Regions from separate parts of the Marinomonas rhizomae genome, predicted to be linked through region 1. Evidence: predicted binding sites of a transcription regulator. Region 1 holds the regulator's gene; each other region holds the start of a gene.
What was found. The regulator sigma-54, encoded in region 1, starts transcription at its own class of promoters, with help from an activator protein. The targets are predictions, from matches to a motif close to TGGCACNNNNNTTGCTNT.
Positions count from the first base shown of each region.

Region 2: the regulator sigma-54 is predicted to act here: its motif matches at 7,579-7,596, upstream of KDW99_RS18610 (isoamylase early set domain-containing protein).
Region 3: the regulator sigma-54 is predicted to act here: its motif matches at 5,295-5,312, upstream of KDW99_RS07250 (ANTAR domain-containing response regulator).

Region 1 is NZ_CP073343.1:1,950,838-1,961,525, forward strand. Features, by position in the region: gene KDW99_RS09185 (YhdP family protein) at 1-2,516, shown strand, start outside; gene KDW99_RS09190 (carbon-nitrogen hydrolase family protein) at 2,516-3,349, shown strand; gene yjgA (ribosome biogenesis factor YjgA) at 3,402-3,938, opposite strand; gene mgtE (magnesium transporter) at 3,945-5,297, opposite strand; gene KDW99_RS09205 (HPr family phosphocarrier protein) at 5,305-5,574, opposite strand; gene ptsN (PTS IIA-like nitrogen regulatory protein PtsN) at 5,584-6,033, opposite strand; gene KDW99_RS09215 (RNA polymerase factor sigma-54) at 6,051-7,520, opposite strand; gene lptB (LPS export ABC transporter ATP-binding protein) at 7,599-8,324, opposite strand; gene lptA (lipopolysaccharide transport periplasmic protein LptA) at 8,325-8,852, opposite strand; gene lptC (LPS export ABC transporter periplasmic protein LptC) at 8,836-9,414, opposite strand; gene KDW99_RS09235 (calcium/sodium antiporter) at 9,414-10,394, opposite strand; gene KDW99_RS09240 (ABC transporter ATP-binding protein) at 10,540-10,688, shown strand, end outside.
Region 2 is NZ_CP073343.1:3,958,852-3,969,539, forward strand. Features, by position in the region: gene KDW99_RS18560 (DUF1365 domain-containing protein) at 1-524, opposite strand, end outside; gene KDW99_RS18565 (NAD(P)/FAD-dependent oxidoreductase) at 518-1,768, opposite strand; gene KDW99_RS18570 (SDR family NAD(P)-dependent oxidoreductase) at 1,832-2,581, opposite strand; gene KDW99_RS18575 (nuclear transport factor 2 family protein) at 2,592-3,035, opposite strand; gene KDW99_RS18580 (sigma-70 family RNA polymerase sigma factor) at 3,258-3,833, shown strand; gene KDW99_RS18585 (ChrR family anti-sigma-E factor) at 3,839-4,531, shown strand; gene KDW99_RS18590 (hypothetical protein) at 4,659-4,841, shown strand; gene KDW99_RS18595 (hypothetical protein) at 5,030-5,239, shown strand; gene KDW99_RS18600 (GNAT family N-acyltransferase) at 5,437-7,167, shown strand; gene KDW99_RS18605 (hypothetical protein) at 7,175-7,366, opposite strand; gene KDW99_RS18610 (isoamylase early set domain-containing protein) at 7,723-8,028, shown strand; gene betB (betaine-aldehyde dehydrogenase) at 8,309-9,766, shown strand; gene betA (choline dehydrogenase) at 9,802-10,688, shown strand, end outside.
Region 3 is NZ_CP073343.1:1,555,954-1,566,641, reverse strand. Features, by position in the region: gene KDW99_RS07270 (ABC transporter ATP-binding protein) at 1-657, opposite strand, end outside; gene KDW99_RS07265 (ABC transporter permease) at 711-1,661, opposite strand; gene KDW99_RS07260 (CmpA/NrtA family ABC transporter substrate-binding protein) at 1,709-3,037, opposite strand; gene KDW99_RS07255 (CmpA/NrtA family ABC transporter substrate-binding protein) at 3,451-4,653, opposite strand; gene KDW99_RS07250 (ANTAR domain-containing response regulator) at 4,650-5,255, opposite strand; gene KDW99_RS07245 (response regulator transcription factor) at 5,455-6,090, opposite strand; gene KDW99_RS07240 (HlyD family type I secretion periplasmic adaptor subunit) at 6,195-7,526, opposite strand; gene KDW99_RS07235 (type I secretion system permease/ATPase) at 7,529-9,817, opposite strand; gene KDW99_RS07230 (hypothetical protein) at 9,963-10,334, shown strand; gene KDW99_RS07225 (bifunctional diguanylate cyclase/phosphodiesterase) at 10,376-10,688, opposite strand, start outside.

The sequences.
Region 1 (10,688 bases):
CTTTTGATACAATATACGATGAAGCGTGGCGTACTCAATTTTTATCAGGTTATGTTAATTGGCAGCAGCAAGATACCTTCTTGGTAGAAGGTCGCGATTTGGCGGTCAAGCGTAATGGCGCCACGGTAAACGGTGGCTTCCGTCTAGAGGTGCGTAATGATCAGCCTGATTGGATTGCGCTGGATTTGCATGGCCGTGATATGTCGGTTACTGATCGATTAACCTATCTTCCTCCTAAAGCGCTTAGTAGCGATTTAATGACATGGATTGAAGAGGCTTTTTCTGATGCTGGTAAATTAGACAGTGTCGATGTGTTGGTGCAAAGCGAGTTAGCGGATGGTGCTGAGCCACATGTCCGTGTGCAGCTGGCTGTTAGTGATGCTGATGTGACATTTGATAAAAATTGGCCAACGGCAACGAGAGTAAACGGCTTTTTTGAATTTGACGAGAGTGGCGTTTCAGTTCAAGTAAAATCCGGTAATTTGCTCGATTTACCAATAAACAATTTGTTATTAACGGTTCCTGTTTCTAATGGCTCTGCGGATTGGTTAAATTTAACGGGTGAAGTGAACGACAATGCACTGCTTATTTTATCAACTTTACGAGCCACGCCTTTAGCCGAGACTGTTCTTCAGCCTTTTGAAAATTGGCAGTTGGGTGGCAAGGTTAAAGGTCGTTTTGATGTTGCCATTCCTTTCAAGGAAGGTGTTGATCCTCAAGTTCAATTGGGTTTAGATCTTAAAGATAACTCATTAGCCATAAATGATCTTGACCTATCCGTTCAAGTTGATAGCGGGCATTTAAATTACAGCTCCGATAAAGGCATCAACAATTCTGAATTTGACCTACAGGCATTTGGTGGTTTATCTCACCTTGTTTTGTCCTCTACCGCAGCTCAAGATGGTGGCCTTGCTGTTTTGGGGGATTTTTCTGGTGATGTAGACATTCAGCAAGTCGCTCGTTGGAATAAATTACCTGATGCAGCCCTTAAAAAAATAGTCGGCAAAACGACTTATACTGGACAGCTATCGGTTAACCAAGCACAAGATGGCCAAGTAGATTTGATAATTGATAGTGATTTGCTTGGTGTGAATATTAATTTGCCAATACCTGTTGGGAAGCCTGCGGTAGAAAGTAAACCTCTGCACGTTAAGGTGATGCAGCACAAAAAAGATATTGTCATTGATGCTGATTATTCTGAACTCACTAAGGCAAGGTTGTTGCTGCAAAATAATGAGTTTGTTGGCGGCGAGATTATTTTAAATGGTGGTGAGAGCCAAACTTTAAGTGCCAAAATCCCTAAAGGCTTAGTGTTAACCGGTGACTTTGACCGTTTTTATGTTCAAGATTGGCAATCTGTTTTTGCAGATTTATCTAGTGATGCATCAACGTCTTCTCAAGGTGTTCAGGTTCCAGAGGTTCCTGAATGGTTGAGTAGAGTGGATTTAATTGTCGATGAGGTTGTGGTCAACCCCAGCAACACTTGGCACAATTTTAAGGTTACTTATAACTCAGCGACGAACCAATCTCTTTTTGTTAGTTCTGATGAAATGAATTTTTCTTTGCTTAATAAAGATGGTACACCAGACCTGCGTTTTGGTTTTCTTAGCTGGAATACATCGAAAGAAGATGGCTCTGAGGTAGCCGATTCGGGCAAAAATGAATCTCCTATATCATCCAAGCAAATTCCCAATATGACATTGTCTGTTGATCAGCTTTATTTCAATGGTAGCCCTTATGGTGATTGGCAGTTAGCTATTTCCCGTGAAGGTGATGTTATTCGTGTGGATCCTATTTCATCTAAATTAAAAACGGGCAGTCTTAAGGGTAGTATACTTTGGAAAGACAAAGGTGAGGACTCAAGTGTTGAGCTTGCCATTGCGGCCAGCGGTGCTGATTTAGCGGAGTTGACGAAAAAGTTTTCTAGTGAGGCATTTGTTTCTTCCAAAGAGTACAAATTTGATGTTGGTTTGAAATGGAAAGGGCATCCATTCTACTTTGATCGCGAATCTGTTTCGGGTCGTATTAGCTTTTCTGCAGAAGACGGTAACTTCAGTAAGGTAGACGAGTTACCGGCCTTTTTAAAAGCATTAGGGATTTTTAATATTGGCGCTCTTAGTCGACGCTTGTTATTAGATTTCTCAGATGTGTATGAACCTGGATTAACCTACGACGATTTCAGTGGGACACTTTCTCTTGATAACGGTATTTTAAAAACAGTATCTCCAATTTCAATCATTGCTCCTTCTGCCGAGCTTGTTGTTGCTGGGGAGGCGGATATCGTGAATGAGACTTTGAATGAAAAATTGACAGCAACATTTCCTTTAACTGGTACGCTGCCATTAGCCGGTTTATTGTGGGGAACTCCGCAATTGGCAGGGCTTTTGTACATTACAGATAAGCTTATAGGCGACCAACTTTCAAAAGTAACAAGTGTGCAGTACAAAGTCGAAGGTTCATTTAATAACCCAACCATGACACCTATTCGCTATAAGCCAATAGGGAGAAAAGATTAATGAACTCACTTTGCATTGCTGCGATTCAAATGACGAGTACTAAAGATTGGCGTGAAAACTTAAGTCACGTACAAAACCTTGTTGAGTCTGCCGTTTTGGACGGCGCTAAATTGGTTGTACTTCCCGAAAATGTTTTTTTGTTCAATGGCAGGGCAATGAGGGATTTGGCTGAATCGGATGATCAAAATATATTGCTTCAAGCGATATCAGGTTTAGCGCAGAAATATTCTATTTATCTTGTGATTGGCTCACATCCTTCGATATTGAGAACAGATGGTGAGCAAGTCTCTAGTGGACGTGTTAGGCAAACATGCTGGGTTGTTGGACCTGACGGTGTCTTCTTAGAACGGTACGACAAAATTCATTTGTTTGACGTCAGTGTTGACGATAAAGCAGTGTCTTATAAAGAGTCTGATGTTATTGAGCCTGGAGAGTTGGATTTAAAAGTCATTGACGTGGATGGCTTTAAAATCGGCCTGAGCATCTGTTATGACTTACGCTTCCCAGAATTATATCGTGAGCTAATGAAAATGGGTGCAGAGGTTTTATTGGTTCCCGCTGCTTTTACTTATGTTACTGGGAAGGCCCACTGGAATACTCTTTTAGCCGCCCGTGCGATTGAAAATCAATGCTACGTTCTTGGTGTTGGACAGTGCGGTTGGCACAACGAAACCAGACAAACTTACGGACACAGTGCTCTGTATTCGCCATTTGGTGAACGTTTAGTCAGTTTACAAGAAGAACCGGGATATATTGTTTTTAATATGACGAAAACGGCATTAAGTGATTGTCGCCAAAAAATGCCGTGTTTCTCACATAAGAGGATACCATAAGAGCTAGCTAGTAATGCTGGCTCTGAGGTTTTTTGTTGAGGTGCCTTGTAGATTATTCAGTCAGACCAAGACGCTTTTCTTCAGCCTCGCGCAAGAAGCGGAAAAGCTTTTTACGGTTTGTTGTGTTTCCTTCTTGAGACACTTCTTTTTGAGATTGACGAATGAGCTGTCTAAGAAGTTGTATGTCTTCAATTTGAGGGTTTTCCTCTAAATATTGAGACAGTTCTTCTTTGCTGTTTTCACCGATTAGTGCATCTCGTTTTATCTCAAGCTGATGAAATAGCTTGTTGTAAGCTGCAGAGGTGGAATCAAACAATGCTACGCGATGCGCTATGGCTTCGTGGTCTTCTGTGCGCATCACCTTGCCGATGTATTGCAGGTGTCTTCTCATGGCTTCGTGTTTTTTGATTCGGCCAGCTTCAACGAATGCTTCGCGCAATGTGTCAGACATTTCTACTTTTTTAAGTTGGTTTTTGCTTAAGGCAAGTAGTTTTTTACCAAGATCTTGCAGGGCTTCCATTTCACGCTTGATCTGGGTTTTGCTCTTAGGGATTTCGTCTTCGTTTTCATATTGATCAAAGTCTGTCATGGGAACCTATATTAGAAAAATAGTAGCGAGACCAAGGAAGGATAAGAATCCAACCACGTCGGTCACGGTAGTCAAAATTACGCTGCCTGCAAGGGCAGGGTCGATGCCAATTTTTTTCAGCAAAATCGGCAGAAGTGTACCAGTGGTGGCTGCAAATAGCAGATTTATTATGATAGCTCCCGCAATGATATAGGCAATCTTGATGTTGTCAAACCAAAGTGCGGTGAGAGCGGCAATAACGGTTGCCCAAAGTAGGCCGTTAATGAGCCCAACAATAAGTTCTCTGTTGAGTAGCCAACGGGTATTGGTGGAACCAATTTGGTTGAGTGCGATACCCCGAATGACCAGAGTGAGCACTTGTGATCCGGCAATGCCGCCCATGCTGGCAACAATGGGCATGAGTATGGCGAGTGCGACAACTTGGTCCAGAGTGTCTTGGAATAAACCTATTACATACGATGCGGTGAAGGCTGTTATTAGGTTTATGCCAAGCCACACTGCACGTCGCTTGGTGGTTTTCATGATAGGGGCGAAGGTATCTTCGTCATCATCAAGACCCGCCATGCTTAACATGGAGTGTTCGGCTTCATCACGGATAACGTCAACAACGTCATCGATGGTAATACGACCAAGTAACTTTTTTGTTTTTCCATCAATGACGGGGGCAGAAACCAAGTCCATCTTTTCAAAAAGTTGTGCTACTTCACTGGCTTGGGTTTCTGCGTCAATGACGGTGAATTCTGTTTCCATGATATCGCGCACTGTGGCGTTGATGTCAGAGACTAATAGTGTGGTCAGGGGCAAGGTGCCTAGCAAGCGATCAGAGCGGCTGACAACAAGTAGACTGTCTGTCATGTCTGGTAGGGAGTTGTGTCTGCGTAAGTAGCGAAACACCAGGTCGACGGTGATATTCGGACGTATGGTGATGGTGTCCGTGTTCATCAAGCCGCCGGCAGAATCTTCCGAGTAGCTTAATAGTGCTTCAACTCTTGTTCTGTCTTGCGTCGTCATGGACGCAAGCACTTCTTTTACTATTTTTTCTGGTAAATGTTGTAGTAAATCGGCAAGGTCATCGCTTTCAAAATGTTCGGATACGGCGATTAATCGCTCTGTATCCATGTTTTTCATGAATTGTACGCCAATATCTTCGCTCAGATATTGCAGTACTTCGCCTTCATTTTTGGCTTCAATTAGCTCCCAAAGAAGCTTACGTTCTTTGGGAGGGGAGGACTCTAATAGGCGAGCAACGTCCTGAGCTGGCAAAGCGCCGTTAAGTAAATAACGGATTTGCATGGTGGCACCAGATTCGAGCGATTCGGTGACCGTTTGCAGGTGGTTAAGCGTGTTTTGCTCTGACATTGATTCCTTACTCGTCTTCACCAAAACGATTGTTAATTAATTCTATCACCGCTTTAATTGCGTCGTTTTCATCTTCACCGTTGGTTTTGACACGAATTTCAGTGCCTTTGCCAGCGGCCAGCATCATCATGGCCATAATGCTTTTTCCATCAACATTGCGGCCTTCTTTTTCTATGGTGATGTCGCAAGAGAAACGAGAGGTTGTTTCAACCAGCTTGCCCGCTGCGCGAGCATGCAAGCCCAGTTTGTTTATGATTGTGACGGACTCTTCCTGCATGCTTATTTCCTATATTAATGAGTCAAATATATTGAATAGTTCTTCGCTGCTTTGTGCCGCACGTAATTTATCCAGTGATTCTGGAGATTGTGCTAACTCAGCGATTTGAGCCAATGTAGAAAGGTGTTGATCGCATTCTTGAGGTGGCACAATCAGCGCAAATATTAGGTCGACCGCTCGTTTATCGATAGAGTCAAAATCAATTGGAGTTTGCAGTGACATGACAACGATAGCTGTGTGGTTTGCCGACTCTAGACGACAATGCGGAATAGCAATGCCATTACCAATGCCTGTACTGCCTAGTTTTTCTCGGCCAAGTAGTGCGTCATAGATTTCTTCGTTGTTGCAATGAAGGCGGTTGGAAGCGACTTCAGCAAGGCTCTCAAGGACGCGTTTCTTACTAACAATGTCTTGTTTTGCGAGAACAAGTTCTGCTTTTAATAATGATTTCAAGGACATGATAAAATGGTATCCGTTTAGATCAGTCGTTTTCGTTCATTGGAAGGAGGGATGTTCATCGCCTCTCGATATTTGGCTACAGTACGTCGCGCAACCTGTATGCCTTGGTCTGCTAAAATAGCCGCTAGCTTGTTATCACTTAATGGCTTTTTCGCTGGTTCATCTGACACAAGCTTCTTAATCATAGCTCGTATTGCGGTAGAAGAACATTCTCCTCCAGAGGCGGTATTCACGTGGCTGGAGAAAAAATATTTAAGCTCAAAAATACCTTTTGGTGTGTGCATGTATTTTTGCGTCGTCACCCGTGAAATGGTTGACTCATGCATACCCACTTCTTCTGCAACATCATGAAGCACCATGGGTTTCATGGCTTCTTCACCGAGTTCGAAGAAATCAATTTGTCGACTTACAATGCAGCTGGCCACTTTCAATAATGTTTCGTTGCGGCTCTGCAAGCTCTTCATGAACCATTTTGCTTCTTGAAGAGAGGTTTTGATGTAAGTGGCGTCTTCTGTAGTTGCCGCTGTGCTCGCCATCGCAGAATAGGTTTCATTGATTTTGATTGGCGGTAGGGCGTCGTTGTTTAGCTCAACTTGCCATACACCATGACGCTTTTTCACTGAAACATCAGGAATGACGTAATCTGTATCATCTGCGTCGATCACTGAACCTGGGCGCGGGTTAAGCTGTTGAATCAAGTTGACGACTTCTTTTAGCGCTTCGTCTTTTAGTTTCGTTTTGCGGCTCAGTTGTGCGAAATCTCGATTACCTAATAGTGGTAGGTAATGGTCAATAAGGTTGTATGTGCTTTTATAAAGCGGATGACTCTGGAAGGCTTCTAATTGTACTAGAAGGCAGTCGCGTAGGTCGATTGAGCATACGCCAACAGGGTCGAAGCGTTGCAGTCTATGTTGCACAGCAATGACTTCTTCTATTTCTAGGTCTTCTAATTCGATGCCAAGGGACTCACAAATGTCATCGGTAGAAATGCTTAAGTAGCCATCAGGTTGAACGCATTCAATAATGGCATAAGCAATTTCAATGTCACGGTCTGACATGTGAGTTAAGTTCAATTGCCAAATTAGATGGTCTTGGATACTTTCAGCTGGAGCGTTGCGACTTTCGAAGTCTCCGTCACCTTCATAACTATTGTGATCACTGACAGCGGCAGAACTTTGATAGGTGTCATCCCAGTTACTATCGATAGATAGTTCTTCGGGGATGCTTTCAGTCCACTCTGATTCAACGCGTGCTTCTTCGTTGTTATCGACGGTTGTCTCAGGGGCACTTTTGGATTCTATGCTGGCTGGTATTTCGTTATGCAGTTGTTCGTCGTCGTCTAGCTCAAGCAGCGGGTTAGATTCAAGGAATTCGTGTATTTCTTGTTTTAAATCCAACGTAGAAAGCTGCAGCAAGCGAATAGCCTGTTGCAGTTGAGGCGTCATTGTCAGCTGTTGGCCGAGCTTTAATTGTAAAGACTGCTTCATAGAGCAACTCTTTCTTCTAATTGAATGAATTGGAATGAGTTGTGCATACTACTCCCTTTCTACAGCAATGATAAGGGGTTACAGACGGAAGTCGTCACCTAAATAGACCTTTTTGACTTGTTCATTGTTAATGACGGTATTGGCGTCACCGGATGCAATAATGTAACCATTGCCAACAATGTAAGCTTTGTCACAGATGTCTAGAGTCTCTCTGACATTATGGTCGGTAATTAGAACGCCGATTCCACTCTCTTGGAGGTGTTTAATAATGTGCTTTATATCTCCGACCGAAATCGGGTCTACGCCAGCAAAGGGTTCATCAAGTAAGATGAATTTTGGGTTCATCGCAACGGCTCTGGCTATTTCTACTCTGCGTCTTTCTCCGCCTGATAATGCCATGCCTAGGTTGGTGCGAATATGAGTAATGTGAAACTCTTCAAGAAGTTCTTCCAGTCGCTCATTTTGTTGTGTTTTTGTTAGTTCTTTGCGTGTTTCTAAGATGGCTAGAATGTTGTCTTCAACGGTCATCTTACGAAAAATTGATGCTTCTTGTGGAAGGTAGCCGATGCCTTTTTGCGCACGTGTATGCATAGCATCGCCAGTCACATCGACACCGTCAATAAAAACGCCACCCGCATCATTTGTCACCATGCCTACGATCATATAAAAACATGTTGTTTTGCCTGCGCCATTTGGGCCTAGTAACCCAACAGCTTCGCCAGATTCAACCGAGATAGATACATCCTTTACGACTTGGCGTTTTTTGTAGCTTTTTGCAAGGTGTTTTGCTTCTAATAGTGCCATCTATTTTTTCGTCTCAGGTGCTGGTTCGTTTTGTGGCGCTTGTGGTTGTAGTGTCATTGATACGCGCCCTGAATCTTTTTTCTCGGCACTGAAGGTGCCATCTTGGATCATATAGAGTATGTAGTCTGCCGTGATGGAGTTTTGCATTCGACTTAGGTAGCCATTCCCCATGATTTCTAGCTTTGATTCGCTGGTTAAATAACGAATTTCATTGCCTTTACTGATGACAATGTTCCCGCTCCAATCTACTTGCTGACTGAATTTTGCTGGACTGCCACTCGCTTCTAGGCTGTTGAATTTTCGTGTTTGAGGGTCTGTCGATACTTTAAGGTATTGTGCTTGTATCTCAATAGAGCCTTGTTTGACGAAAACGTTGCCTTTGTAAATTGCTTCACCCGAATTTTGATCGAATGACGCTTCGTTGGCTTGTATTTCTAATGGCTTATTAAGGTCATCAGGTAGGGCATATGCGTATTGGCCAATAAGGGCTGAAGTGAGCAACGCACCGATGTTAATGAATTGTTTCATATTTTCCTCGTACAGACCCTGTCATCACGACTTCTTCTGAATTTATATAGGTTGTGATTTCGCCAGCAGAGGTCTCTCCTTGTGTGGAGATGAGTGTCGCATTTCCATAGCTGGTTAATGATTTGTCATTGTCTAAGTAATGTATGTTATCTGCACTGAGCTTTATATCTTCCGACTGGAGGTATTTTTTAGTCGCTCTAGCATTTTCTGTTAATAGAATATCATTACTTCCATCTTCAATAACCCCTTTATCTGCTTTTGCGTTCCAATGACCTGATTTTGAGTAGCGTTCGACACTAGGGGTTTCTAAAAGTGTTCTGGATTTTGCAATGTAATGAAGGGTTTGTTCAGCATCCAGTGTTTCAATAAGTGTTCCGTCATTATCAAACTCTTTTACTTTGACCTTGGTGATGAAATAGTCAGGTGAGCTACTGAGTGAATCGGTTTCCACTAAGTATGCTTTTGGCGCTGTTCCATACCAGCCTATTACGGCGGCTATTAAAATAGCGGCCCCAATGATTAGTAGGCTTTTAGGTTGCGTGAGTTTCTTAAGGGAAAGCATTAAATCGAACCACTTGTACTGACAATAAATAAGTAAAGACCATAAGAGGCTATAAGTGGAATACCAACCCATCGTGGGATGCTGTTACCTGTTGTTTTCTTAAAGATGAAGATAGCCAAGGCGAGCGCAGCTGTTAGGCCTAATACCCAAGGGAAATCTCTGTGTATAACGCTTTGATCTACCAGTCCTGGTGCAATAAGAGCAGGTAGCGGTAATACTGTGGCCAAATTGAAGATGTTTGACCCCAAAATGTTACCAATTGCTATGTCATGATGGCCTTTTCTTACACTGCTTACTGATGCGGCCAGTTCAGGTAAGCTGGTGCCCACAGCAACAATCGTAAGGCCTATTACCAGCTCGCTGACACCAAGTGCTGTCGCAATACCAATTGCTCCCCATACCAGCAACTTAGAGCTTCCTATTAATACAGTGAGTCCGATTAGCGCAATAATCAGAGATTTCGTGACTGAGGTGCCATCGTCTTCAGGTAGGCCTTCTTTTAAATCTTTTTCTAAGTCTTTACTGCCTCTTAACAATATTGTCAGGATAATAATAAAGGCAGCAATTAGTATCACACCATCCCATACGCTAAGTGTCTGATCAAATAGCAAAAAGCCTGCTAAAAGTGTGATACCTAATACAAGAGGGACTTCTTTGGTAGATAAGCCAGAGGCTATTGGAATAGCCGAAAAAAGCAATGTGATACCAAAGACAAGGGCGATGTTGGCAATGTTAGAGCCAAGTACGTTACCCACGGCAATTTCAGGGGCATTATCAAGTGCTGCTATGGCTGAAACGACCATTTCTGGTGCGGACGTGCCAAAGGCAACCAGCGTTATCCCTATGATCATAGGGTTTACGTTGAGTTTTTCTGCCACAAGGGCAGAGTGCTCGATGAATTTGTCGGAGCTCATAACCAGTAAAACTAGCCCTACAATTAGGGCGATAGAAAACAATAGCATGGTATTGATATTACTCATTGATACAGGAGGTACCATTTAATGAGGTTTGACGTTTAAATTCAAGGCTTGATCTTACAAACAAAGTGTATTTGGCCGCTCTGTGATTTTATTTATCTAGGGGCGATGGTAGTATCGGTCGATATTCGATAGGGATTAAAAAGGTGTGTCAGTGGTAGATGCTTATATAACAGTCCAAGACGTTAGTTTTTTTAGGGGAGGGCGGGCAATTTACGAAAATGTATCCCTCACCATTCCTCGAGGTAAAATTACGGCAGTAATGGGGCCTAGTGGAACAGGTAAAACAACCTTGCT
Region 2 (10,688 bases), 2.0 Mb from region 1:
CGCCAATCATAAAAATGCTCCATCGGGTGAAACGGAGACACATGCATTGCCTTATTGAATTGAATACGCTGCATTTGATCACTTGGATCACATTTTAAAACGTAAGGGATTTTCTCTTTCCAAGGAGTGTTAGTCACTTCAAGCAACATGGCTTGCAGTTGCTCATTTTCATCAAAGCAGTAATAGATGGTAATGGGGTTAATGATGAAGCCAAAGTAACGGCAATTGGTCAGCATACGAACTGAGCCCGATAAATTCAGCCCCAGACGATCATTCACTTCCGACAACACCGCTTGTTTAATGGAAAGAGATTGGCTCCCGAAATAATCCTTTCGCGAGAATCGAGCGAGAGACCAATTCTTCATTGACCACCAAGGACTCATCGCCAGCACATCGTCTAACTCGTCTAAATCGAAATACATCATAAAAACACGATAGCGGAACGCATGTGCGCGTGGGGTAAACCGGCGGTGTCGCACCATGCCGTGATAAATAGCACTGTGCTTAGGAACAAAATCTACCATGAAATACCTAGTCCATTCGCAACACGAACACCGCTCCAGCAACCATCTTCATGGAAGCCGTTACGCCAATACGCACCACAAAACCATGTTTTGTTGACACCATTAATCTCTGACCAACGATCCTGAGCCTTGATACCTTCCAAAGTAAAGGTAGGATGAGAATACTGAAAGCGCCCAACTATTTTGTCTTCCGCGATCATATCCGTCTGGTTTAAGGTGACGACATAGGTTGTATCACTGGAAAAGTGCTGCAGAATATTCATGTTATAACTGAGGGTTGCTGGCTTAGTCCGATCAGAACCCAAATGATAGTTCCAGCTCGACCAAGCTAGTTTTTTCTTTGGCAATAGTCGTGTGTCTGTGTGCAGTACCACATCGTTATTTCGATAAGGAATCGCGCCCAAAATGGCTTGCTCATCGGCAGACGGGTCCCCTAACAAAGCCAACGCTTCGTCACTGTGACAAGCAAACACCACTTGATCAAAAATCTGTGCAGAGCCATCACCAAAATGAATGATGACTTTATCTTCAGAGCGGTGAACTTGAGTAATATCCGCCCCAAGCTGGATACGATCTTCGAATGTTTCCACCAATGGCTGCAAATACGCCGACGATCCGCCTTCAATAACACGCCATTGTGGGCGATCGTTCACACTTAACAAACCGTGATTTTTAAAGAAACGAACGAAAAACACCAATGGAAATTCCATCATTTCATCCAAAGTAGACGACCAGATAGCGCTGCCCATAGGAATGAGATAATGGCTCGCAAACCGATTGCCATAACCTTTTTCTTTTAGATATTCACCAAGCGTCACGCCTTCTTTCAATTGGCCGCTTTCTAAGTCTAGGATGGCTTCTTTGTTAAAACGCAAGATGTCTTTTAACATCCCCATAAAAGAGAAGTTCAACAGGTTGCGACGCTGAGCAAACAAGGTGTTTAGATTATTGCCACCATACTCTAACCCTGTACGCTGACAGCTAACACTAAAGCTCATTTCGGTGGCTTTAGACTTCACTCCCAACTCGTCCATCAAACGAATAAAGTTTGGATACGTCCAGTCATTAAAGACAATAAAACCGGTATCAATTGCCCGAGTACTGCCGGCTTCTTCTACTTGTACCGTCGCAGTATGACCGCCAATACGCTCTGCGGATTCAAACACCGTCACATCATGTTGTTGCTGTAAAAGATAAGCACTGGTCAGACCGGAAATCCCTGATCCAATAATGGCAATTTTCACTCATTGTCCCCTTAAAACATATTTTTATGACCAGCCAAACTGGTTTTTTTAAATGTGAAATCGTTATTTTTTCGGCGCTAACTTATCAAGCCATAACTTTGGAAAGTGTCGTCCAACCCATAACATAGCGGTTAATCGCTTAGGAAAAGCAAATTCATACGGACGAGATTTCAAGGCGCCAAACATGCGCTTTGCGGCTTCTTCAGGCGACATCAAAAATGGCATATCGAAAGTATTTTTTTGTGTCAAAGGCGTATCAACAAACCCAGGTAACAGACAGGTAACATCCACATTGAACTGCTTCAGATCCATGCGTAAAGAAGATAAGAAATATCGAATAGCCGCTTTACTAGCGCCATAGGCTTCTGCTTGAGGGAAAGCGGCTTGTACCGCTTGAGAACTCACCCCCACCAAATGCGGACTTGATGCGTTTTTAAGCAAAGGCAAACACACTTCAACACTGTTCACTAAGCCCAAAAAATTAACCGACATAATGCGATCCATCATTTTCCAATCTGGCTCATTAATCTCTAAATATTCACATGTTCCGGCATTCAATACAGCACAATCTAAATGAGCAGAATAGGAACTCAAAGTATCGTGAACGGCTTCAATCTGACTGTCATCAGTCATATCAAAGGGCACAAAGGTTAAACTATCAAAGGCTTCCAATAGACCCTCAAGCTCACCGGACTTTCTTGCGCTGGCCAACACTCGCCAGCCGTCTTCTAGATAACGCTTAGTTAAAGCAAGTCCTATACCAGAACTCGCTCCGGTGATCCAAACGACTTTTTTATCCGTGGCATGACTCATAATGCTCTCCTTAATTCGCTAGGCGCTTCTTTAGGCCTTTCACCATTGCACCCAACAGGGGCACATGTTCATAAATCAACTGGCCCAGGTCATAAACATCTTCATGAAAGTAGATACGGTCATTAAATTGCACCTGACTGATGCCACGCACCGTAATGGTTTTATTACCTAATTTTGGGTGTTTAAAATGCATGTTCCATTTTATGTACGCCGTATTTTCGGACACAATTTGATCCAAGTATTCAAAGCGGCCACTGTGAACATTGACACACATCTCAGACAAATAAGCATGTAACTTGTCTGCGCCACGTAACTCATGGACAGGATCTTTGAACAATACATCTTCTGTGTACACTTCATCTATTTTGTCGAGCTTTGGATGTTTCACATCAAGATAAAACGCCTTAAAACGCTCTATCAACAAAGAATTGGGATCCACTTTAGAGTCCGCCATGTCCATCACTTACCTTAGCCATCTTGATATGGAGAATTGACCGAGAATCAACTCGTTTCATTTATTCTGATTAAACGCACTGAAGCCAATTATGGATCACTCTATTTTCACGAATTGAAGAGCTGAAATTTTTTACTATTAAATAGATAGAATGTGATCCATGCTTCTATCTATCACGTATATCTTAGAAACAACATGTCAGCCTTCCTTTTGGAGCAATAAATGGAACGCGCAATACAAACAGAACCAGATGAACAACGCGTAGCGGACATCTTTGCGATTGCACAACACAGAGACCAAACGGCACTCGTTCGCCTATTTGATCACTATGTTCCAAAAGTAAGAGCGTTCTGTCTCGCGGCACAACCTGGCGCCAACTTAATGGCCGATGACATTGCTCAAGAAGTGATGATTCGCATATGGAACAAGGCTCACACATACAAGCCAGAATCCGCGTCTTTGAACACTTGGGTGTTTACGCTTGCAAGAAACGCACGTATCGATTATTTGCGTAAAAACAGCCGCCATCAGTCAGATATTGACCCAGAGTATCTTTGGCAAAATGTTGTCGACGAAAATGCCGACCCATTTAAAGACGCTCAGCAAAAAAGAGATCAAGAACGGATTCAACAAGGCTTAGACAAATTGCCTGCGGATCAAAAACAGGTTTTGGCCAAAGTCTACTTAGAAGGCAAAACCCACAAAGAAGCAGCGGAAGAGTTATCTCTTCCTCTCGGAACGATTAAGTCTCGAGTTCGCCTTGCTTTGCACAAACTCACTATTTACGTTAAGAGGTAGTATCGATGATTAACTACCATCCATCGATTGAAATATTGACCGACTACTCCGCCGGCTCATTACCATTAGCTCATTCTTTATGTGTTTCTACACATCTGGAACGTTGCCATGAATGCCAACAGCAAATTCGCAAGCTGGAGATGCTTGGCTCACACCTTTTTGATCAGACGAAGACAGACAGTCGTCAGCTGAGCAACTTAAAAGACAGCTTTTTCGAAAAATTAAATGCACAGGCCGAGCAAGTAAACGAGACGCAGCAGATCGAAGAAGAACCCACTGCGGTTGATTGGGACAGCTACACCATTCCTAATAGTCTTCGTCAATTTATCAAAAAAAGTTATGACGACCTAAATTGGATGCGCTTATCGCCTTCTTTCAAGATCGCCACACTTTATAACGAAGAAGGCGGCGCTCAGATTGCACTGACCAGAGTAAAAGCAGGCGCTCACATGCCAACTCACACTCATACAGGTGATGAAATTACCCTTGTATTAGAGGGGGCTTTTTCCGATGAAAGCGGTGTCTATCGTCAAGGTGATTTTATTAATCGTGACGCTAGCCACAAACATAAGCCAATCGTCACCAAAGATGCAGAATGCATCTGTTTAACCGTGTTAGACGCACCGATTGAATTTACTGGCTGGTTAACGCGCCTACTGAATCCTATCATTCGCCGATACCATCCGCATTCCGCTTAATGCAGACACTGTGCCTATCAGTAAAGCCAACGATAGGTACACGTTTGCAGACGTTAGCCAATAACAAGCAAATATTGTGAAAATCTGGTATAGTCCTTGTTCAAACTAAAAACAAGGACTATTTATCATGGCAACTAAGAAGAAACAGCCGGCCGCTTCGGAAACCTCGGAATCCATTGAAAAGCAAATGCAAGAGTTTCTAGCTCGCGGTGGACACATAGATAAAATCGATTCAGGAGTTAGTGGACAATCTCAGCTAACAGGATCACGTCACATTTCCCTAGGAAATAGCAAAACGAAAGCACAATAAGCTTTGGGGATACTTTACTAACGGTAAATATCCCTCGCTATTTTCGTTTGTACGCCAACTCTATAAACGCGATTTCAAGGCCTTCCTGTAAAACGTAAATAGATTGGCGAATCAAATAGTTAGTCTATAAAAGTGACTAACAATATGTAAGAAAACAATAATAGAATTTTTATTGATACAGGAACATTATGCTGAGCGAATCTGATCGCGCGTTTTTCCGCCCTAAATGGCGTCGAGTCACTGTGACTTTATTCTGTTTCGCATGGACGATTCTTGAATGGGTATCGAATGAACCTATTTGGGCGATGATTGCAGCGGGCATCACGCTATATTGTCTATGGAACTTCTTTTATAAGTTTGAAGAAGAAACAGACGAAGACAACACACCAGCAAGCTAATCAGCAAAGCAAGCGTCTAAATAATCTAGCCTTATTTATTATTTGGCGGCTTTTCACTAATGGTTGGCGAAAAAATAGTCGCAAACGTCTTTATTAACTGGTCATAATTTCGACACATAAACGTCACGACGCTGTCATATTAACGCTCTACTCTCATTAATAAGATACCTAAAAACTTATTAGAGCGGAGCGTCACTGTGATACAAGTCGAGCAAATGATTGCCAGTAAATCTCCTCACTTTTTCGACAAAAGCCCATTTATCACTCGCCCAACGTTAAGCGTGTTAAAACGCTTATTCCACGAAAGTGAAGTAAACCAATTCCTGGAAAAAAACCACGGCTGTGTCGGCTTCGAATTTATTGATCGAGTTCTGGATCACTTCAATTTTAGCTATCAAGTAAGCCAAGTTGATCGTCGAAACATTCCCGCCAGCGGCCGGGTAATGATCATCGCTAATCACCCTCTTGGCGCCTTAGATGGCCTCGCTTTACTCAGATTAATCGGTGAAATCCGCCCAGACGTGAAAATCGTAGCTAATGATTTATTAATGGGATTTGACGGTTTAAAACAACTTGTCCTTCCCGTCGATAATCTCGGTGGAAAAACCGGACGCCAGCAACTCAAAGCCATCATGAGCTGCTTACATAATGAAGAAGCGGTGATTATTTTCCCTGCCGGCGAAGTATCTCGCATGTCGCCAAGCGGCGTAAAAGATCAACAATGGAATCAGAACTATCTAAAGCTGGCGCAAAAGACCAACAGCCCGTTACTGCCGGTTCATATTGGCGGACGAAACTCCATGTTGTTTTACACCAGCTCGCTTTTATATCGACCACTATCAACCATTCAGCTCGCCAACGAAATGTTTCGTCAACGCAATCGCAAAATTCCCATGCAAGTTGGCCAAGCCATTCCTATTCAAGAGCTAGCCCAACTTCCACTAAGCGATAAAGAAAAAAACAAACTCGTAAAGCGCCATTTATACCGTATTGCCAAAGGCAAAAAACCGCTACTTAAAACCGAAAAGACCGTTGAGCATCCGCAAAATAGACAGATGATCAAACAAGAACTAAAAATAGCCGAACATCTTGGTAGTACCAAAGACAACAAGCAAATCTACCTGTTTGATTACGACCCAATGTCGGTGACGATGAAAGAGATTGGGCGCTTACGCGAAATTGCCTTCCGAAAAGTAGGTGAAGGTACTGGCGAGCGTTCAGATTTAGATAAGTTCGACCAATACTATCGCCATTTGATTCTATGGGATGAAGAAGAGCTAGAAATTGTTGGTGCTTATCGTATTGGCGAAGTCGCACGCTACATGAAGTCAGACAAACCAAATCGCATCTATAGCTCTGAGCTGTTCCAATACTCGTGCGACATGGAACCTTATTTTGAACAAGGTATTGAGCTCGGGCGTAGCTTTATCCAACCAAAATATTGGGGCAAACGCAGCCTAGATTATTTGTGGTATGGCATTGGCGCCTATTTAGACAGACACCCTGAAATTCGCTACATGTTTGGGCCTGTGAGTTTGAGCAACAGCTACCCTCAAGTGGCAAAAGATTTCATTGTTTCCTTTTACCAACTCTATTATGCCGATAAGGAACACTTAGCGCGCTCTTTCACGCCTTATCAAGTTAACACAGAACACGCTGATATTATTTCAGCCATGTTCAGCGGCGATAACTATGAAGAAGACTTTAGGATACTAAAAGAGCAGCTCAGCCACTTTGGCGCCAGCGTACCAACACTGTTCAAACAATACAGTGAATTGTGCGAAACGGGCGGAGTTCGCTTCTTAGACTTTGGTGTCGATGCCGACTTTGGCTACTGCGTGGACGGTTTGGTCCTAGTAGACCTGAATACAGTCAAAGAAGCGAAAAACAAACGTTACCGAGGTCACAACGATGGCTCTCAAGCTTAGTTAATAATCACGAATCATGGTGATGATCACGATAATGACGACTGTGAGAATGATGAACGCGCGAATGATGAACGCGCGAATGATGGTCATGGAAATGATCATCCGCTTCTTGTTCAGAATGCTTAAAGACAACCAAATAAACAATCTTAATGACCAGCATAATACTTAACACAATAAGAACGACCATTTGAATATCCATAAAAACACCTCATTATTTTTGTTGGTGTCATTTGAGTATAGGACATGAAAACGGCGTTGAATGTGAATTTACGTCTTAAGTTTGTAGGGATTTGTCTTAAGCCCTGAAATAGCGCATTTAGCGTTATTTCAGGGACTAAAGTGGTTATAAAGGGCTAACCTAAATCGTAGGCATAACGGTTTTTAATATTGAAATTAATCAGTTAGAAAATATGGCGTAAGCTTTGCTTCACTTCTAAAAGAGTCTTTAAAAAAGAGTTCATTCTAAACGCCTGCTTAATCGCAGGGCTCAACAACGACCTCAGGCTTTTGCAGTAGCCTTACACATTTGTCTATCGTTAGACCATGGAGCTGGAAATGATTGAAAAAACGTATTTGAAAACAAAGCCCGAATGCAAAGTAAAATTCGCCTTACCTGCGGACGTTATTGGCGATGCCAAGCATGTCTCTGTGGTTGGAGACTTTAATAATTGGGACAGTTCAGCCAACCCGATGAAAAAGCAAAAATCAGGTGTTTTTGCGTCAACGCTTAACTTGGATATCGAAACCTCGTACCAATTTCGCTATGTTCTGGACGACACACAATGGCTAAACGATGACATGGCTGATGCCTATGTTCCCAGCCCAATAAGCTACGACACAAACGGCGTCATCAGCCTGTAATAGTCGATTTTAGCTTAAAAGAAGCCACTGGCAATGCGCCTCCATATTTCACGTGGAGGCGTTAACCTCTCGATTTCCCTCTTTTTTCCTCTCAAATTCGCCCTTAACAGCGGACACCATAACGTCATTTTTTTGCTCAAAGACACTAATTCATGGATTCGAGCTGCAATTTATAGCCAAAATATGTACAATTGTTTTTATTGAACGCGCGTTTAATAAAAAATCAAATACCTTAACAACTCTAAACAGAGTCGTTAAAACAGACTTAAAGAGGCACATCATGGCACATCAGCAGCAATACATTCACGGCCGCTACCATGCATCCACCAGCGGAGAACACTTTGAGACGATCAACCCAGCCACAGGCGAAGTGATTGCAACAGTCGAACACGCAGGACAAGCTGAACTAGATGCTGCTGTAGAGTCTGCAAAACAAGGTCAAAAAGTATGGGCAGCAATGAGCCCAGTAGAGCGCGGCCGTATTCTAAAAAGAGCGGCGGAACTATTGCGTGAAAACAACGAAGAACTTGCCCGTCTAGAAGTATTAGACACAGGCAAGCCACTTCAAGAAGCTATTTGCGTAGACATTCAAACAGGCGCTGACGTAATCGAATATTACGCAGGTCTTACCGACAAGATCCAAGGCGATTACCAAGACCTTGGCAATGGTAATTTCTTCTACACTCGTCGTGAGCCATTAGGTATTTGCGCTGGCATTGGCGCATGGAACTACCCAATTCAAATCGCCATGTGGAAATCTGGCCCAGCGCTGGCAGCGGGTAACGCCATGATCTTCAAACCATCCGAAGAAACGCCGCTTACCGCTCTTAAATTAGCTGAAATATTTACCCAAGCAGGCTTGCCCGACGGCGTTTTCAACGTCATTCAAGGCGATGCTCGCACCGGTCAAATGATCACAGCTCACCCAGGGATAGACAAAGTCTCTTTCACTGGTGAAGTGGGCACAGGCAAAAAAGTCATGACGGCTTCTGCGCAATCCTTGAAGCAAGTGACCATGGAACTTGGCGGTAAATCGCCTATGATCATCTTCCCTGACATGCCAGTAGATCAAGCCGTTTCTGCCGCCATGCTCGCCAACTTCTACACCCAAGGCGAAGTATGTACTAATGGTACTCGAGTTTTCGTTCACGCCGACATGTTGGACGCTTTCACCAAGGAATTAAAAGAACGCACCGAAGCTATGATCATTGGCGACCCGATGGACATGGACACGCAAGTGGGTGCCTTGATTTCCAAAGACCACATGCAAAAAGTACTTGGCTACATTCAAGCCGCTAAAGACGCAGGCGCGACATTATTGTGTGGTGGTTACCAAGTCACGGAAAACGGCTTAGACAAAGGCGCCTTTGTTGCTCCGACTGTGTTCACGGATTGCACCGACGACATGCCACAAGTTCGCGACGAAATCTTCGGCCCAGTAATGTCTGTACTTAGCTTCACCGACGAAGACGAAGCCATCGCTCGTGCTAACGACACCAAGCTAGGCTTGGCCGCTGGCGTATTTACTAAAGACTTCGCTCGCGCTCACCGTGTAATTAACCAGCTACAAGCCGGTATTTGCTGGATCAACTCATGGGGTGCTTCACCCGCTGAAATGCCTGTAGGTGGTTACAAAGAATCTGGTATCGGTCGTGAAAATGGCATCGAGACCTTGTACCACTACACTCAAAACAAAAGCGTCTTTGTCGATCTGAACGACATTCAAAGCCCTTACTAGGCGGGTCGCTTAACTTTTAATAGATGAGAAAGGTCATGGCAAACGAAACGTACGATTACATTATCGTCGGTGCTGGCTCCGCAGGGTGTGTGCTGGCAGACCGACTGACAGAAAGTGGCGAACACAAGGTATTGCTACTGGAAATGGGCGGCTCAGATAAGAGCGTCTTTATCCAGATGCCAACCGCCTTGTCTTATCCAATGAACACGACAAAATACGCGTGGCAGTTCCACACAGACAAAGAGCCAGGTCTTGATGGTCGCGAAATGCATTGTCCACGCGGCAAAGTATTAGGCGGTTCGTCATCTATTAACGGCATGGTCTATGTGCGTGGCCACGCCTGTGATTTCGACCAATGGGAAGAAAACGGCGCCAAAGGCTGGAATTACCAAACTTGCCTGCCTTACTTCAAAAAAGCCGAAACATGGAAAGGCGGTGCGGATTTATACCGTGGCGGCGAAGGCCCATTGTCGACCAACAACGGCAACGACATGACTTACAACCCGCTTTACCAAGCCTTTATCGATGCAGGCGAAGAAGCAGGTTACGGCAAAACCGACGACTACAACGGTTACCGCCAAGAAGGCTTTGGCCCAATGCACATGACGGTAAAAAATGGTGTGCGTGCTTCTACGTCGAACGCCTATTTACGTCGTGCCATGCAACGCCCTAACCTGACACTCAAAACGGGTGTATTGAGCCACAAAGTCATCTTTGAAGGTAAAAAAGCCACAGGCATTGAGTTCAGCAAAAACGGCCAAACTCAGCAAGCTATCGCCAGCAAAGAAGTGATTCTATCGGCTGGCTCAGTTGGCTCACCACAGTTATTACAACTGTCTGGCATAGGTCCGAAAGACGTCTTAGATAAAGCCGGCGTACCAGTGCTTCACGAACTGCAGGGCGTTGGTGAAAACCTGCAAGA
Region 3 (10,688 bases), 390 kb from region 1:
GGTTGCTGCTGGGCCATTAGTCATCATCACAATACGATCCGACAACAACACAGCTTCATCCACATCATGAGTAATCATAATCACGGTATTGTTTAAGTCTTTTTGGATTTCCATTAGTGAGTCTTGCAAGTGCGCTCGAGTCAAAGCATCCAATGCTCCGAAAGGTTCATCCATCAGTAAAACACTAGGTTCCATCGCCAAGGCTCTAGCAATACCAACACGCTGTTTCATACCGCCAGAGATTTCATCTGGGCGTTTGTCCGCTGCGTGCGTCATGTGTACTAACTCTAAGTTATGCATGATCCAGTCATGCATTTCTTTCTTTGATTTGGTTTTACGAAAAACCTGTTTTACCGCCAATTCAACATTTTGGTAAGAAGTTAACCAAGGCAGCAAAGAATGGTTTTGAAAAACCACCGCACGTTCTGGACCCGGCCCTTTTACTTCACGACCATCCAATAAAATGCCGCCTTCTGTTGCGTCATACAAACCAGCAACGATATTAAGGACAGTCGATTTACCACAGCCAGAATGTCCAATAAGAGAAACAAACTCGCCTTTCTGTATTTTCAGGCTGACATTATCAAGGGCTTTAAAAGGCCCTTTTGGTGTAGGAAACTCAATAGAAACATGGCTGATGTCTAAATGTGTTGTCATCGTATTCTCCTATTAGCGCATTCTAAGTTAATCTATTTTCGAGCTATCGCTTCTTAGCGAAGCACCTGTGTCTTATCCCAAGATGCGAAGCGCTGGAATGCCAACATCACTCGGTCCAACAAATATCCGATAAAGCCAATCATCAGAACCGCCACCATAATTCGACCCAACGAGTTCGAGCTACCATTTTGGAACTCGTCCCAAACAAACTTCCCTAACCCTGGGTTTTGCGCCAACATTTCCGCTGCAATCAACACCATCCAAGCGATACCCAATGACAAACGCAGGCCGGTGAACATCAAAGGGATGGCTGAAGGGATGACGATCTTCATCACATGCGTCACCCAACCAAGGCGCAAGACTTTCGATACGTTAAGCAGGTCTTTCTCGACTGCCGCAACACCCACCGCGGTGTTAATCAGGGTTGGCCACATACAACATAAGGTGACCGTGAACATAGACGTCAGAAAAGATTTCGAGAACATAGGATCATCGGACACGTAACTCGCACTCACTACCATGGTGACCAAAGGCAACCAAGCTAACGGAGAAACCGGTTTAAATACCTGAATAACTGGGTTTAGAGCACTGTAAACAGAACGATTCAAGCCGATCAAAATCCCTACAGGAATAGCAATAAGGCTGGCCAGACCAAACCCTGCTAGAACGGTGTACAAGCTGGTAAATATTTGATCAAAGAAAGTCGGCTTACCAGTGTAATCCCGGATAATGCCAGCATAACTAGGATCTTTAGCCTGACGCTCTGCAATACGCTCTTCTTGGCGGACGTAAAACTTGTCCGCCTTCACCCGTTCATTCTGATGTTCTGCAACGAGACTATTCCATTGCTCATACACCACAACTGGACCAGGAAACTCTCCCAAAGAGGTATGAACTCGACTTGCTCCAACTTGCCATAACAAGATAAACACAAGAATGCCGAAGACGGGCAGCAGGATTCCCTTAACAGAAAAGGCGCTGATCTTGTCCTTTAAAGAAGCCATAGTTATGTTTGATATCATCATCTTTTTCTCACTTAATCTTGTTTGGTTTAGACCTGATCATCGCCTTTTAGACCAATCTTAAATCGTTTCAGATAATCGTTTGGGTGCTTACCGTCGTACATGACACCGTCAATGAAATCGCTTTGAGGTGGTTTAAAGCCGTCTTCTTTATCAAAATCAGGAAACTCGTCTGCCGACATGACACCATCCTCTAATAGGGATTGTGCCGCTTGCGCATAAATATCAGGACGGTAGACATCTTTAGCGATCTTCATGAACCATTCGTCAGACTTAGGTTCGGAAATTTGTCCCCAACGACGCATTTGTGTGAGATACCAAATAGCATCACTGTAATAAGGATAAGTGGCGTGATGACGGAAGAAGACGTTGAAATCGGGAATATCACGCTTGTCGCCTTTTTCATACTCAAATGTGCCAGTCATACTGTTAGCAATAACATCGTAATCGGCACCAACATATTGGCTACGAGAGAGTATTTTTACAGCTTCAGGACGATTAGCGTTGTTGTTTTCATCTAACCATTTCGCTGCGCGAATCATGGCTTTTACAACACGAATATGAGTATTGGGATATTCTTCCGCCCAGTCACTGCTGACACCAAAGACTTTCTCAGGGTTATTCTTCCAGATTTCATAATCTGTGATGACTGGTACTCCAATGCCTTTAAACACGGCTTGTTGATTCCAAGGTTCACCAACGCAATAGCCGGAAATCGTTCCCGCTTCCATGGTGGCTGGCATTTGTGGCGGCGGTGTCACAGACAACAAAGCATCGGCGTTAATTTGACCACTGGTGTCGCCTCGAGCTGGCGCGTAATAACCTGGATGAATGCCACCAGCAGCCAGCCAATAACGCAGCTCGTAATTATGAGTGGAAACAGGAAATACCATGCCCATTTTGAATGGCTTACCCTGCGCTTTATAACCGTCAATCACAGGTTTTAACGCACTGGCACTGATTGGGTGAACGGGATTGCCGTCAGAACCATTTGGAATATTTTTCTTCATTTCATCCCAAACATCATTAGAAACCGTAATACCGTTACCATTCAAATCCATACTAAAAGCCGTCACTATATGAGCTTTCGTTCCGTATCCAATGGTGGCGCCAAGTGGCTGACCCGCTAACATATGAGCGCCATCCAACTGACCATCAATCACTCGGTCGAGCAGAACTTTCCAATTAGCTTGTGCTTCCAAAGTGACGTACAAACCTTCGTCTTCGAAATAGCCCTTCTCATAAGCAATCGCTAATGGCGCCATATCTGTTAACTTTATAAAACCAAATTTAAGCTCTTCTTTTTCGGCATAACCTACTTCAGCATGAGCAACGCCAGATAAAAGAGCAGACCCCATCAGTACAGAAGCCCCCATTTTAGGAAGGGGAATTAAGGCTTTCAAAAATCTTAGGTTCATTGTCATACTCCGCATCTAAATACATTTCAAAAAGTAGAAAAACAAAAAAGGCGCATGCAAATCACAATTAACATGTGTTTGCAGGCGCCTTTGCCATTCAAAGAAAATCCGACTTTGGATATTCAGTAATGTGGGTGACAATTAACGATCGTTGCCAATTTCACCATTTTTAAAAATACTTTATCTCTATGTGATTTATAAAGCACGCAATGTGCCAAGTAAAACAAACGACTGATTTATATGATTTTTTGTATTTTATAACCCAGCTTTTTAAATACCGACATATTGAAAATCTTTACTTTTGCCCAATTATCTTGCACAGCGCACTAAAACATCACACCATCAGATACGCTTTACGCAAATGTTTCAAACCCCTTTAAGATCCCCTCTGGATGTAAACGTACCTTCCCATGTGACACCAAAGAAAGCCAAGCAGCTTCGTCAGCCTCTGGCAACTGCCACTCTATAGTGTTTTTGTCTTCGACCAAGCCAAGCGCGTTATAATAAAGATCTTTACGATAAATCTGCTCGGCTAACTGGTTAAGCTTGGAAACATTATTGCCTAACTGTTGCCAACGATGCATCTGAGCCATGACCCATAATGCATAACTAGGTAGCGGCTTATTAATGTCGCTACCAGAAAAGCGTTGAAACGCTTCCATTGGCCAATCAAACTGACTCTTTGGCTTAATAGAGCCAAACCCATATACCAACTGTTGCACAGTACAGTTTAAATAATCGGGATGACTCAAGATGCTAAGTAGTTCTGCTTGATTTTCTGCTTCATCAACCCACAGACATGCTTTTTCTAAAGCTCGAATAATTGCAAGGTGTTGCGCTTGATTCTGTTCGGCCCAAATAGTATTTACTCCAAACACTTTTTCTGGAGTGCTTCCCCATATTTCATAGCCAGTAACCAGCATATGGCCAACACCTTGCTCAACCGCTAAGCTGTTCCATGGCTCACCAACACAATAACCATCTATGTCGCCACACCTTAGATTATCAACCATTTTTACCGGAGGAATGACCACTATCTGAACGTCTTTATCTGGATTGATACCAGCACGACTTAACCAGTCCCGTAACTGATAATTATGAGATGAATAGGGATAAACCATCGCAAAACGCAGCGGCGCGACCTTATCACCCCGACTCTCTATTAGCCTTTTTAAGGCGACACCCGTTCGGATGTCCAAAGAAGAGCCCGAAAAATGTTGAAGCTGGTCGTACAGAGAGTTACCAATAGTAATACCGTTACCATTATGGCTTACAGTAAAACTGGTTTGCATGGCCGTTTTGATACTGCCTATTCCTAAGCTAGCAGCGATCGGCATAGATGACAACATGTGCGCACCATCTAACAAATTGAACGCCACTTTATCGCGAATACTCGCCCAAGACGCTTCTTTTGAAAGCACAGCATTAACACCTTCACTGGCAAAAAAACCCTTCTCTTGAGCGACCACAAAAGGCGCACAATCGATCAGTGGGATAAAACCGATACGAACAGGTTCGCTATTTTGAATAACATTATTTGGCTGTATCAGGTTCATTTTGAACCTCCCATTAATTCCATCACAGATATGATATTTCGAGCTACATCAGTCATACGCTGACTACGATCCATCGCGAGTTTTCTCAACGCTTTATAGGCAGCAGGCTCATCACATTGTTGATGCTTCATTATCAGTCCTTTTGCTTTATCTATGAGCTTCCGATCTTCAAGCTGGCTTTTTACGGATTCTAACTCTAACCGTAATGCCTGAAACTCTCGAAACCTTGCAATGGCAACTTGCAATAATGCCTTAACGCTGCCACTATTCACACCATCAACCACATAAGCACTCACCCCTGCTCTAATAGCGGCCTCTACATACTTAGAGTCGTCCTGTTCAGCAAACATAACAATTGGGCGAGGATTATCTTGAGTGAGGCGAGACATATTTTCTAACATGTCTCGATCCGGCGACTCAATATCAATAATAACCATATCTGGTTGAAATTCTGCCACCGCTTCTGTCAGGTTTTTAGCATTCTCTAACCGTCTAATGACACGATAGCCACTATCAATCATAGCTTGCTCTACAATGGCCGCTCTCGCTGGCTCATTATCAACGAGCATCACGGTTAATTCTTTTTCTGGGGGCGCAGGCATGGTGCATTCTCTTAAAAACGTAAAGTGATAATCAGAAAAAATGCAAGATATGCGCCATTAAGACACACTAATCCTCAAGGCTCAGATACAAAAAAAGGCTCTAAATAGAGCCTTTGAAAGTGATAAGCTAGATAAATAATACGTGGGTTATGATTCTACGAGCAGAATCAGTGCAAACGTTTAATATCTATGATCCAATTTAATGCACAGCGTATCTAGTCTGTGCTAGTAATGCTAAAGCCAAACGATCTTTGGTGTTGGTCTTCTTGAAAATAGAGGTCAAATGGGCTTTGACGGTGCGTTCAGTAATGTCCATTTCTAGTGCGATTTGCTTGTTCGATAATCCTCTTGCAACATGCAGAGCAACGTTTAATTCACGCTCAGATAAATCATCTAGTTCATCGTTGTGAATTTCTTCTGGTGCGGCAGATTGCTGCATAATGAGCTGCTGAATGAAGGCTTTTCCACCCCAGATTTCACCAGAATCAACCACAGACAGCACTAAAGAAAGCTGCTCTTGACCAATATAAGGCGCACACTGGCCACAAACGCCAACAGAGAAAAGTCTTAATGCCGCGGCTTGGCTTGATTGATTAGGGAAGACAATGACCTTTTGGTTTGGAAAGGCTGAGCAAAGTGCAACAACTTCCTCAACCTGTTTAGGTAAAGATATATCTTCCAAATAAATAAAGCAGTACTGGAAACCGGACGCAGTTTCAAGCGCGTGATGCACCTCTTCTAATGTTTTCACTCGAACCAAAGAATCGCTCACACTGACTATTTGATTCCAATGTTTCCATACGGCATCGTCTGTATTCCAACACAAAGTTTTCAAAGTAAGTCTCGTTCTATCAAGTGCGATGAACCATTCTAACCAGCAAACGATAACACATTGTTAACATTTGTAACCAAGCACTGTGCCCAGAAAGATTTTTGTAATTACCGCTCACGAAGCGCATTTTGTTTTGCTTTTAGAATAGGTTTCAGTAAGTAGTCTAGCAGTGTTTTCTTACCAGTAATGATATCGACTGTCGCCTGCATACCCGGAATGATCGGCAATGGCGCTGCTTTAGTACCTAAATAGTTTTTATCTGTTCTTACCCTTACTAAATAAAAGCTATTCCCTTCTTCATCAAGAATAGTATCAGCACTAATGTTTTCAACCACCCCATGTAATCCACCAAAGATGGAAAAATCGTAAGCTGACAGTTTCACCACAGCGCTCAGATCAGGCTTAATAAAACCAATATTTTCTGGGCGAACTTTTGCTTCAATCAATAGGGAATCTTCTATCGGCACTATCTCAAGTAAGTTCATTCCTGGTTTTATAACACCGCCAACGGTATTAATCTGAATCTGCTTTACAATGCCTTTTACTGGCGAACGAACTTGCGTTCTTGATACTTTATCCTCTAAAGACACGTTGCTTTCACGAAGCTGATCCAGCTTACTTTTTACACCCGTTAAATCTTCTTGTGCATCCGCTCTAAATTTTGCTTCTGCTTCATCAAATTTACTCTGAGCTTCTTTTAATGCTGAACGAGCGCGCGGCATTGCTAACTGAGTCGCTTCCAAATCCCCTTGCAACTGATTAACCTGCCGCTCTAGCTGCAACAATTCAACCCGAGAGACAGCACCTTGCTCAAAGGCTGGTCGAGTTAATGCCAATTCTTCTTTAGAAAATGAGTAGCTCTGCTTTAAATTGTCTAATTTTGCCTGTAACTCAACAATTTCTTGTTTCTTTTGTTCAATTTGCTGTTGAAAGCTAACCTGATTAGTCCGCAAAGACTCCAATCGGTTTTTATATAAATCTAACTCTCGATTTACAACTTGCGGATATTCTTTAATCATTTCCGGATCGAATTCTGGTTTAACACCGTAAGATTCTGCCTGTAAACGCGTCGCACGAACCCTCAAATTAATAGACTCGACTTGTTGCTCACGCAATGACGACAAAGCTTCAGTATTTTCGATCGTCATCAACACCTGACCACTTTCCACCACTTGCCCTACTTTGGCGTTGATCTCTTTTAAAATACCGCCTTCAAGGTTTTGAATCTGTTGCACTTGACTAGAGGGAATGACTTTTCCTTCGCCCACAGTCACTTCATCTAATGCTGTATAATGTGCCCACACCAATGCAGAAATAACGAATATAAAAACCACCCAAAGGATAATTCTCCCACCACGTGGTGTTTTCAACATCAAGGCCGCATTTCGGTCCGTCAAGTACTCTAGATCATCTTGTGAAATCGAATTTTTATTACTCATTATTAACTGACCTTCAACTTGCCTTGACGAAGCGCTTCATGCACTTGCGCTTTTGGACCATCAGCAATTAAGCGACCATTATCCATAACGATAATACGATCAACCATATCTAGCATAGAGGCCTTGTGTGTAATTAAGATAAGGGTTTTGTCTTTCACTCCCTCAATTAAACGACGCTTCATCCTTGCTTCTGTCGTGTTGTCCATCGACGCTGTCGGTTCATCCAAAATCAAAATTGGCGGATCAAAAAGCAACGCCCTTGCAATAGCAATACTTTGGCGCTGACCTCCAGATAACAAGGCACCACGCTCTCCGACAATACTGTCTAAACCGCTCGGCTTACGATTCGCAAATTCAGATACACCTGATAAGTCCGCGGCACGAATAACAGCGTCGTCTTCCATGTAGGGAACCCCCATGACAATGTTATCTTTGATAGTGCCATAGAATAAATTTACATCTTGTGAAACAGACCCAATATTTCGACGTAGATCTGTTGGATTTACCTGACGTAAATCCACTCCATCAACTCTTATCGCACCACTATCCGGTGTATAAAGACCGGTCATTAACTTACCAAGAGTCGATTTACCTGATCCGATCCGACCAATGATAGCGACTTTTTCGCCTTGCTTAATATTAATATTAATAGCACTGACTGCAGCTTGTTCTTGCTCAGGATAAGCGAAGTTAACCGCTTCAAATTGAAAGTCCCCTTTAAACACTGGTCGATGAACAAATTTGACGTCATCAGGATTTTCAACAGGGGAAGCCATAATTTCGTTTAAAGAAGTAAAAGCCGACTTTGCTTGATTGTAGCGTGTCGCTAAGCTGGCCACTTGTGCCATAGGGCCAAGCGCCCTTCCGGTCAACATCACAGACGCCACTAAAGCCCCCATACTCATATTGCCTTCCGATATTTGATACACCCCAACAATAACAATAATGACAGTTGTTAACTGTTGAGCAACCATGGCAAAAGAAGAAGACGATTGTGACAACTGACGAGTTTTCACCCCCCAATCAGCAATATTGCCAACCGCATTTTCCCACTGTTTCTGCATCACACCTTCCGCATTATTGAGTTTTACGCTTTCTGCGTTGTACAAACTCTCAATCAAAACCGCATTTTTTTGTGATGCCGTCTTTTGCCCTTCTTCAATAGAGCGACGTAAAGGAATTTGTATGATGACACTATAAAGAACGATTAAGGCAATAGTGACAATAGGAATGTAACCAACGGGGCCACCAATTAACCAAATCACCCCAATAATCAAGAACATAAAAGGAATATCAACCAAAGTGGTGATCGATGCCGACGTAATAAAATCTCGAATACTTTCAAACTCTTGAAGGTTCTTAGCAAAAGCCCCAACAGACTTGGGTCTTGATGCCATAGTAATGTTACTTACCCGAGAAAAAATAGCCGCAGAGATCAAGATATCGGACTTTTTACCTGCAATATCGATGAAATAAGCCCGTAAGGTGCGCAATAAAAAGTCAAATAAATACACTACTGCCGCCCCGATGGCCAACACCCAAAGAGTATCAAACGCGTTATTTGGTACAACGCGATCATAGACGTTCATAACAAAAAGAGGACTGGCAACGGCAAAAATATTGATTAACAAGGACGCGATAAAAACGTCTCGATAGATTCGCCAAGAACCTGCAATGGTTCCCCAAAACCAATGACCCTTTTTATTTTCTTTTTCATCACTTTTTTCAGAGCGTTTATCAAATTGATACAAGGGTCGAACGAAGAAGCAATAGCCAGTACAAGATTCTGCAAGCTTCTCTATTGGGAGTGTAATTTCACCTTCACCCGATTCTGGACGAAGTATTGTGGCGGTGCCTTGCTTTTTATTCAATTCAAGCAAAATACAGGCTTGCTGATCTTTTAGCAGCAACACCGTCGGCATAACCATATCCGGAATTTTTAAGAGGGACCGCTTAACAAAGCGAGTGCTAATGCCAATACGTTTAGCGGCTCGTTGGAAAAGTTCTGGCGTCATCGCATTGTCGGTAATAGGTAAACCAGCCGCAATACCATCAGCAGTATAAGGATTATGAAAGTATTTACTTAGCAAGACTAAGCTGTCCAACAGCGGATTTGGGTACTCTAAAGACGCGCCTTGTGTATTCCACTGATCTACATTCTCTTTAGAACTCTCTTTATTTTTTACGTCCGCCTCTCCTTCGTCTGATTCATTAGTGATTTCATTCTCTTCATACGAATCATTTTCTAAAGGTTGCGAAGAGTTCTGTTCTGAACGACCAGAGTCAGACATACTCTATATTCTCCTAAAACTACCGAAAATCTGTTTTTTTATAAACAAATAGGCTATTAATTATGGTCTAGAATAGTGTTTATTAAGTAATATGTGAAGCGAACTTATCGCCTTAGTACAAATTGAAACACAGAAGGAAATCAACATGCTATACGCAAAAGTCAATGACAATGGTGTAATTATTGATGTAGCCACATCTCAATCAGATGAGTACAAACTACTGGTTGCACCAAATGATCCGACAGTTGCTAGCATATTAGAAAAAAAATTCACAACAGCAAGTGCCAGTACACAAGAAATACTTTCTAGTTCTGATGGTGAAATGATGCGGATATTAGAAGACCTAGTCGATCTTCTAACCGAAAAGCGCCTGATACAATTTACCGAACTGCCTCTAGCGGCGCAGAAAAAATTGCTTGGCAGAAAATGGGTGCGTGGCGTACATAGCAACCATGACGAAGGCTTGATGACAGACAATGATCTTGTCGAAGGAGACGGCGAAGACACTTTAATATAATAACACCGTTGTTTTTCAAACAAGATAAGTATCAATAACGCCTACATATCTTGTGCACGTCCAATTAGGAAGCCTTGACCACCCAACACATCAAAACGCTTAAGCGCAATCAATTGTTTCTCGCTCTCCACACCTGTCGCAATGACTTCAATGTTTAAGCTATTAAACATCTTACATAAGGTGTGCATAAAGAATGACTCAGACTCCTTGCCCGCCGCCATTCGCGTATAAGAGGAATCTACTTTTACGTAGTCAGGCATTAGCGTTTGTAAGTATTGAAAGGCTGAAAATTGCTTGCCTACATTATCAATCCCAAATAAAACATTCTGCGTTTTCAACATCTGCGCCAATTCA